DNA from 4 places in the Paenibacillus sp. J22P15 genome. Region 1 is predicted to be linked to each of the others. Evidence: riboswitches for the same ligand, from Rfam matches in the RefSeq annotation. Region 1 holds a riboswitch; each other region holds the start of a gene.
What was found. Region 1 has a riboswitch for cyclic di-GMP ahead of AC0YN6_RS29850 (EAL domain-containing protein). Riboswitches for the same ligand answer to the same signal wherever they lie in the genome.
Positions count from the first base shown of each region.

Region 1 (2,201 bases):
TCCCTTTATCCTGTACGCATTGCGACAGTCGGTCCGAGATCTGTTTCAGCAAGCGGTCGCCAATCGAATGACCTAACGAATCATTAATGTATTTAAATCGGTCCATGTCCAAATACATGACAGCCAGCTTCTGCTGGTTCCTCTTCGCTTCAGTTAATGCTTGATCTAAGGTGTTTTTAAACGAGCTGCGATTTGGCAACTCGGTCAGTTGATCATGAAAGGCCAAATATTGATTTTTTTGTTCTGCTTGTTTTCTCTCCGTAATATCGCGTCTTACGGTCACAAGGCCTTTTCGGCTGCCATCTGGATTGAAAATTGGAACCTTGATGACATCATAAAAACTTGTCCGGCCATCAGACGTGGCAATCTTATCTTCATAACGGGTTAACTCACCGGATTCCCATACCCGTTGATCGGAAGTTGTGCATGTTGACAAAAATTCTCGACATAAATCAGAATACTTCGACATCTCGAAATCAGTTTTCCCTTCATAGGCAACGTCGCCAAGCTGATAGGAGGATAATGCGAACGTGTTGGCCTTTAGCCATCGGCCCTCACCGTCTTTAAACAGAATGAAATCCGGAATGGCGTTAATGAGTGTGTGCAATTGTTCTTTGTTGTCGACAAGTCGCTCTTCCAAATCGATGATATATGCTGTATTCCGATCTCCAGCGTTCATATCAAGAAGTGTACCAATAAAACGGACGGGATTCCCGTTATTGTCGCATATCCAATCCCCCTGGGAATGAACCTTCCGCACAGATTTGTCCGAAAGCATAAAGCGATGCACGATGTTGAACTGTATTCTCTTATGCAATGCTTCACTGAATTTTTCTTTCACCGCCGCTTTGTCATCCGGGTGGATCAAAGTCCAAAATAGATCGGAAGCATTGCGAAATTCACGATCGGAAATCCCTAGCACCCGGTATATGTTATCGGACAAATAGATCTCGTTCGTACTCAGATCCACATCCCAATTACCCAATATGTCAGGCATCATCTGCTTGAGGTGCACACTTTGATTGGAAAAATCATTTTGCTGCTCGATAAAGGCGGAATTTTTCGACAGCCCTTTTTTTGTTGGGCGAAACAATTGAAAGAAAGCCATGATTACCTCTCCAGATTCTTATTTATAAAAGAAAAAAAAGCATCCCCTCCTCTAATGGAGAGTTGCTTGATTCACCAAAACTCGTATGTATCAGCAACTGGCTGGCATCGTGCACACGTGTACATTTTAGCCCCTATAGCTTTGCGTCCCCATTTTTCAATGGGTTTGCCCTTATATGTTATTATCATTGTAAAAACTAGAGGAGGATCTTCTGCGAAACTTTTATCCATTATAGTCCATAAATACCATAACTACAAGTTTTTATGGATCTATATACCTAGGTCAAAAGTAGTTTTTTTGAAAAGAAGCATCCCCCACCGCTTTTTTTTCGGGATGTTAGTTCATACTAGTGCTCGATCTGCACAAACTCACCCTTATTTATTCAGCTATCGATGAGCTTTTTGAACAGACTCTAATAGTAATTTTTTCATGAGCAGCAAAAAGAGTGCTACGAAATAGCACTCTCGTACTATGATTCGGTTATCAAGCCGCTCTCACGTCCACATATCCTTTGTGTTCGATCATTCGAACAGGAGGGTAGTCCAAGTAGCTTTCTTCCCAAATCCCCTCCCACTCCTCCCAAGTAAGGCCCGGATTAAGCGATTGTTGCTCGAAGAAGTGGTACTCCATGGACGCATCCTCAAGCTCCGACTCTTTCTCCATATCGGATTTTAGCCAATCAGGGGTTTCCAGCATTTCGTCCTCTGTCACCCATTTCATCGCTGGGTAGACATCGTCTTTCCCGAACTTCGTCAGGTCTTTAAAATCCTTACCTGCACCAGTGCAATCGTCAATAAAATGAGCAGGCCACCGCAGTGTCCGCTCATCCATGTATATTATTCAACTAACATGTCCCGTTAACATTCCTGTAGGTGTTAGTAGATTCAATTTGCAGAAAAACGAACGCCTCGCTAGGATGAGTATGTACTGGGTTGCAGCCCTCAGAACTCACCTTAGGAGGCGTTATTATGAAGTCTAGACTAACTAAAGCTCAAAATCAACGTGTAGAACGTGTTTCCACTTCTACGCTTGTCATTGGCATCGACATTGCCAAGGAAAAACATGCTGCTCAAGCTACTAACTTTCGAGGTAT
Region 1 is NZ_JBWDNT010000034.1:24,529-26,729, reverse strand. It holds gene AC0YN6_RS29850 (EAL domain-containing protein) at 1-1,108, opposite strand, end outside; cyclic di-GMP riboswitch class I at 1,198-1,288, opposite strand; gene AC0YN6_RS29845 (hypothetical protein) at 1,592-1,939, opposite strand; gene AC0YN6_RS29840 (IS110 family RNA-guided transposase) at 2,077-2,201, shown strand, end outside.

Region 2 (2,201 bases), on a different contig from region 1:
GATAGATTGTTTAACGAATGCATTCATAGCGTCGGTCCAAAGAGAGAAGCAAGGCGCATAGCCCTTGCTTTTTTCGTATAACTAGCGTATGCGTAGTTGAAATGGTGAAGCATTGGCTAGAATGGATAGTAAGGTGGAGAAAACGGATACTGCTGTGGAAGGAAATCGAACTTGAGGAGGAGTATCGCAATCGAGTAATATTCGTTATAATAGAGAGTATTCTACAACGGTGAAATAATGGAGGAGTTTGTTATGATTGGACAACGCATTCAGATGCTTCGCAAGAGAAAAGGTCTTTCACTGACTGAACTTTCCCAGAGGGCAGGCATTGCAAAATCTTATCTAAGCTCCATAGAACGAGGGCTCCAGCAAAATCCTTCGATTCAGTTTCTAGAAAAAGTAAGCGCAGTATTAAGCATTACAATAGAAGAGTTATTGAATAACGATGAGACGGACCAAAAGCCCGATCATCTTGACAATGAATGGGCTGATTTAGTAAGAGAGGCTATGAATTCTGGTGTAAGTAAGGATCAGTTCAAAGAATTTTTAGAATTCAACAAATGGAAAAGTAAGCAAAGCTAGAGAAATTATATTTATACAGCCGTTTCCTTGTTCTTATCTATATCGCTTTCCTTCAGAATAAGAAGAGCTTTACGTATGTCTTCTTTAGTAAGTCCTGATTTTCGAGCGTCCATAATTAATGTAACCCATTCCATATCCAAGTCATCTAATTCTTTTGACTCAATCAGTACCATTCCTCAAGTCCCCCATTCATATTGGGACGGTTGCACCACTGACTCCATGCGTTTAAGGTGCCCAGATACTAAACGCATTTCAACGTCTCCCGTGTACTTCTCGATTTCTTAATAAGATTATTATAGTTCAAGCCAATTGCATATATTGTCATTTCTCGTCTCTGGATAATAAAAATCTTTAACATATTTTGTCGAATCATTACAATTATTTACATTCGGATAGGAGGACAAATTTGGTTATTATACTAACAGTGGCAGTATCCATATTTTTCTTTTACCTGCTCTTTATCTTCCCAACTCAGTGGCTAAAAATCGAAAAGATAACCCACCCAATCGGCATTAACAAACGCATATTGCAAATTAGTGATTTGCACGTAGACAGGCTGCGCATTAGCGCGAAGCGAATTTCGCAAGAAATCGCGTCTGCGAAGCCTGACTACATTTTTCTTACTGGCGACTATACCTATAAAGAACACTATCTTCCGCGGGTAGGCTATTACTTAAAGGCTATTTCAGATAGCGGTATACCCGTATACGCGGTGCTTGGCAACCATGACTATGAGCTCCCTCGATTAAAGAAGCTGCTCGATCTGTTTCAATTGTATGGCATTAAAGTTCTTCGCAATGAAAATGTGCTGCTTGATGATTTTCAACTCATTGGAATTGATGATGCCAGCTCTCATCATAGCCGCATCAAGCCTTCTTTTAGAGGTATTGCAAGCAGTAAGCCGATTGTTATTATGACACATGATCCCAATGTGCTGCTTAAGATTGATCGTACCTATGATTATTTGATGGCCGGTCATCTGCATGGAAAGCAGCTGAACGTACCGTTCTTTTTTGCATTTAAGCCAAAGGGTCCGCTTTCCGTGAAAGGAATCTACAAAGGCCTTCATCACAACCAGAACGGCACATTCTACATCTCAAAAGGTATTGGTCAAGCCGGCGTTAACGCCCGGTTTATGGTTAGAAGTGAGATTACGATTCATGATCTATAAATATGAGGCTGTAGCTAGTCATGGATCGTATTTCTACGGCTTTCTTCTCGAAAGGCAGCAGGAGGAATACCCTTCGCTTCGGCAAAGGTTCGAGAGAAATAATGAACGGATGAGAAGCCGCAGCGCTCAGCGATTATTTTAATTGGCGTTGATGTTTGGACGAGTAATTTCTCCGCTACACGGACTCGTTCGTGTCTTACGAGAATGGAGAAGGATTCATGAACGCTCTGGGCGAACAGTCTGGAAAGATGGCGTTCGGATACGTTAATGTAACGTGCAACCTCGGAAAGACTCAAGCTAGCTCCTAAATTATCACGTATGTATAGCTTGGCTCGGTTGATAAGGATAGCGGCATTTGAAGCCGGTAAAATGATTTCTGTGTTACCATTCTTGCTGCCAACAATGGTTGGAAAGGTAAGGATTAAAGCATGTGCAAGCTGGTGAAGCA
Region 2 is NZ_JBWDNT010000003.1:317,502-319,702, forward strand. It holds gene AC0YN6_RS09810 (DegT/DnrJ/EryC1/StrS family aminotransferase) at 1-61, shown strand, start outside; gene AC0YN6_RS09815 (helix-turn-helix domain-containing protein) at 253-582, shown strand; gene AC0YN6_RS09820 (anti-repressor SinI family protein) at 594-755, opposite strand; cyclic di-GMP riboswitch class II at 771-853, opposite strand; gene AC0YN6_RS09825 (metallophosphoesterase) at 989-1,753, shown strand; gene AC0YN6_RS09830 (AraC family transcriptional regulator) at 1,768-2,201, opposite strand, start outside.
Region 2: it holds a riboswitch for cyclic di-GMP, as region 1 does, so the genes downstream of both, AC0YN6_RS09820 (anti-repressor SinI family protein) here and AC0YN6_RS29850 (EAL domain-containing protein) in region 1, are expected to answer to the same signal.

Region 3 (2,201 bases), on a different contig from region 1:
GCATATGATGAGTTCATATGAACTTGTAATACTTGAAAGTAAGAAGAATGCGCGAGGAGGAAGGGTTATGGAGTCCTTTACGCTTACTCGAAAAGAGATGGCTTGTTTGCTGCTCGCTTTGGACGGAAGTCATAATCAGAAGCCGCTGCAAGTGCTGCAAGCCGCATGGACCAAAACGCATCAATGTGATTTGGAGAAAGGCTCGGGATTGCCTGCGTTTCTATCTACGATGCTGCCTCCAATTATTGAAAAGTTGATCAAAGGGAATGAGCTGAAAGGCTTTTCACTTCACGAAATTGCTGCGTTAGGACAATTAATCGAATATTCGAATCTGTCGATTACCTCCATGCAAAATTGGGTGAAGCGAGATTTTAAACCTTATTTCGATTGTCCGAAGGCTGGCAAAAAATATTCTCTTAACCAAGCAGCGCTATTGTTCATTATTGATGATTTAAAGTCAAATCTAGATTTTGAATCAATACGCAAGCTGTTTGAGATCGTATTTAAGAAACCAGAGGATGATACGGACGATTTAGTTGGGCCTATTGAATTATATGCATCATACACCAGTATGTTTGAGGAGCTCGACGCCAATAACGATCAACTGCTCGATATTTCCGGTCATTTGAAGGAAAATCCGCATCAAGATTTATTGACAGAGCACGTCATTCGTTCATCAGCGAATCAATTTGCAAGCAGATTACCTAATTTATCGGAAAAGCAACGGGAAGCGGTACGAAATATTTTGCTTGTTGCGGTAATTTCGATTCAAACCTCTTATTTTCATTCCTTAGCGCGGCGCTATTGCAATGCAACCTTATTTCTAACTACTTAGTAAATTCATTCTAATGGGATGTACAGATTTGCTGAGTTGTCTTATACTGGGTTGTGTTGTAAATACAAAAATATACAAACTGAAAAAGGCAAATTAGTCGAAAGTCTAAGACGCAAAGTTATGGGCCTAAAGTGTATGCACTATGGCTGCCAGACCGCCGGTAGGATAATAAGCTATTCTAAGCTGTTCACCTCCTGGGGCTGGATAGCTTTTTTTGTTTTTCAGGTGACAGAGGAGAGAAAGCGGAATGGATTCAAAGGTTTGGAGAGAGAGAGCAAACATACTGTTTAAGAAAATGAAACTGAAGAAAATAACGAGCAAATTAATGCTTATCACCGCAATTATTACTCTTTTTAATGTAAGTTCAGGTGTGCTCATTTATGTTCAAAATCATTCGGTAGCCAGCTCAGTTAGAGATACTGAAAATTTGCTGAGTGCAGAGCGTAACTATCAAGACATCACTAGTCAATTGCTGAAAGCGATGCTGCTTTTGGTTGATGCGATCGAAAATGGAAAAAGCGATGCGACGCTCATTATGGACAATTTAGAGATATTGCCAAGTCAAATCGACGAACTGGAGAAACAGCTTATTGAAATGGATAAGAGATATCCTCCCGCTTCCGAGGACGGTCCATTTTATGCGAATCAGATACCGGTTCTAAAGCTGGCGTTAGACGATCTAAGAAAGACAGATACGGATGTCACCAACCTATCTTCAGATGAGAAGTCGCTGCGAATTAGTAATTTAATAAGTGTGTATACCATTATTTTGAGTTATTCAAACGATGTCATTCATGAACGGTTGACCAATGATGCGAATACGACGCAGCTTTTATTGGATGGAGATATATCCCGTGCGAACATTATTATTCTCATCAACGTTATTTTACTTGTCGTGCTGCCAGCCATTATGATCTTTGGTGTGACTCAGACCATAAAGTCGGGTCTTCTAGGTATTACTCGACGTATTCGGTCTTATGGCGATAATGATTTTACAAGTCAAGAGAGGCTGACTCGCTCTGATGAGTTCGGAGAGATCGATCATGCCTTAGCGGAAATGGGAGATCAGCTTCGAGTCACAATCAAAGCAACGCTGGAAGTCAGCGAATCGGTACTTCAAGTATCGCGTAATATGGATACGATGATTGGAAATAACCGTAAAGCGTCTGAGGATGTGAAGGGTCAGGTCGATCTTGGCAGACAAGTATTGCTCTCGCAATATGACGATGCTTCATCAATTTCAGCTGTTACCGAGCAGATTTCTGCGAGTTCAGAGCAGATAGCAGCTTCGAGTGATTATATAAACAATGACATGCTTCAAATGAAGCAGTCATCCCATGACGGCACGCAGCAGATGGCTGGCGTA
Region 3 is NZ_JBWDNT010000001.1:45,608-47,808, forward strand. It holds gene AC0YN6_RS00215 (DUF1836 domain-containing protein) at 68-835, shown strand; cyclic di-GMP riboswitch class I at 913-997, shown strand; gene AC0YN6_RS00220 (methyl-accepting chemotaxis protein) at 1,083-2,201, shown strand, end outside.
Region 3: it holds a riboswitch for cyclic di-GMP, as region 1 does, so the genes downstream of both, AC0YN6_RS00220 (methyl-accepting chemotaxis protein) here and AC0YN6_RS29850 (EAL domain-containing protein) in region 1, are expected to answer to the same signal.

Region 4 (2,201 bases), on a different contig from region 1:
AGCAGCTTATTGTCCGGATGTATGTTCCCGCTTGTGTTAATGCCGGAATCCATGCAGCAGCTCGCGCACTTTCTTCCCCAGTATTGGTTGTTGGATACCTTCAGCGATCTACAACAAGGGGTATCCCTTGGGGAATTATCCTTGAACTTGATCATTTTGATTGCTTTTTCTGTGGCCTTATCTTTAATAGCCGTCTATAAGTTTGGCAGGAATAATGATACTCGAAGCTATATTTAAGAAAATAAGCTAATCCCATATTTTAAATTTTGGGAATCAACGGGACACGATAGCTCAATAAGCACGAAGAGACGGCAGCCGGTGAAGTGGTTGTCGTTTTCTCAACTGGTAGGATAATTGAAGAAGGGTAAGATCTATTTTTCTAAGTATTAGATACAGCTGTTATAAGTCCAAGAATTTTGAGTATAACCACATACGCTATAAATGAGGGGATGGTGGACAAGATGTTAAGATCATCTCACATCATTCTCTGCCGTAGCTTAAAGGCGATGTTCCTGCATCGCCCTTTTTTAATGTGAGTAAAATAAAGAAATCAGTCGAAAATATCAATAATTGAAGTCCTTATGTTTGTTCAACGGGGCAGGAAAGTTAAAAGAACTATTCCTAGTCGAGCGAATTAGTAAGACAAGTAAAAAAGCAGTATGTGTCCTTTACAATCAATTCGACAAAGAATGTAATAATCTATCATTTTGTGAGACATGAAGCGATAACATGCGTAACAGAGCTGATTTATAATAGATAAAGAAATCAAATGAAGCAGCAAAAGGGAGACGTTGAAATGCGTTTAGTATCTGGGCACCTTAAACGCAAGGAGTCATTGGTGCAACCGTCCCAGAATGAATGGGGGACATAGGATTATGGAACTTGTAAAATCAGAGAATAATCATGACTTGGATTTGGAATGGGTAGCCCTAATAAAAAGCGCGCGATCAATGGGGTTTACGAAAGAAGACGTGCGTAAAGTTTTTCTGTGCCTTCAGGAAAGTGATAAGGATGACACTCAAGAAACGTCTGTTTAATAACAAATAAAACGTTATTCACGCTTGATTTTCCACTTATTAAATTCCAAAAATTGTTTAAACTATTCCTTGCTGACACCAGAAGCCGCAGCCTCTCTTACCAATTCGGACCATTCATGTTCAAGATGATCAACCTTTTGCTCACACTGGTCAATTTTTAAAAATTCTTCAACTGTAACCTTCAATACATCGCTTACCTTTTCGAGAAACTGAATCGAAGGATTTTGTTGAAGCCCTCGTTCAATGGAGCTTAAATAAGATTTCGCGGCACCGGCTCTTTTAGAGAGCTCGGTCAGTGATAAGCCATTTCTCTTGCGTTGCATCTTAATACATTCTCCTGTGAGGGAGATAACTATGTTTGGCCCCGTAATACACTGGTCTGACTAGCAGTATATTACTAAAAGTTTTAATTACGATCTTTCTTTCTATGCAAAAGGCTGACCCTGAGTCATCTCCGATGACTTTAGGGACAGCCCCGTTCCGTTATGCTTCGTCTTCTTCATCATCTTCCGACTCGTCTACGAAAAGAGTAAGAATTGATGGTAACGGTAGAAGTCCCGCGGCTACTGCTTTTACTTCTTCAGCATATTCCTTTTTGATTAAATGTTTCAGCGGTTGTTCGACACTATTGAAATACTTAAACGCTTCCCTCGCCATTTCATCCCATTCCTGAGAGAAATACAAATAATCATCCGCTCTCACTCTTGTCCGAGATGTTCCTTCCTCATGCACGCATTCAAAATCTTCATCCTCTCCAACAATTCCATAATCACATGTCAATTGTTCCCCAGGGTGTATATCTCTTTCAGCTAAATTAAATTCAAATACCGTATCGATACAGGTCGGATGGAAGCTATGATTCATGTATTTTGCATGGTCCCAATGTAAAATATAATACTCACCGTCGTCACTTAAATAAGAATATTTATCCACCACTCTCCGCCGAAGTTCATCAAGGGATTCAACGAAATCCTTCTTTAATGTCATTTCTAAGTCATCCGAAATCCAAGTTATGGTTCCTTTTGGAATAAATTTTGTGGCAACAATGCCGACACCTATCACATCGTTGATAAAGCGGAGTTCTGTATCCGGATGCATCATGATTGTGAGTTCATCCTCCTTTTTAGTACTGAAATATAATATTCATTCTTAAAAAGGAGGGAC
Region 4 is NZ_JBWDNT010000032.1:27,851-30,051, forward strand. It holds gene AC0YN6_RS29435 (ABC transporter permease) at 1-237, shown strand, start outside; cyclic di-GMP riboswitch class II at 777-859, shown strand; gene AC0YN6_RS29440 (anti-repressor SinI family protein) at 876-1,037, shown strand; gene AC0YN6_RS29445 (helix-turn-helix domain-containing protein) at 1,100-1,387, opposite strand; gene AC0YN6_RS29450 (SET domain-containing protein) at 1,521-2,138, opposite strand.
Region 4: it holds a riboswitch for cyclic di-GMP, as region 1 does, so the genes downstream of both, AC0YN6_RS29440 (anti-repressor SinI family protein) here and AC0YN6_RS29850 (EAL domain-containing protein) in region 1, are expected to answer to the same signal.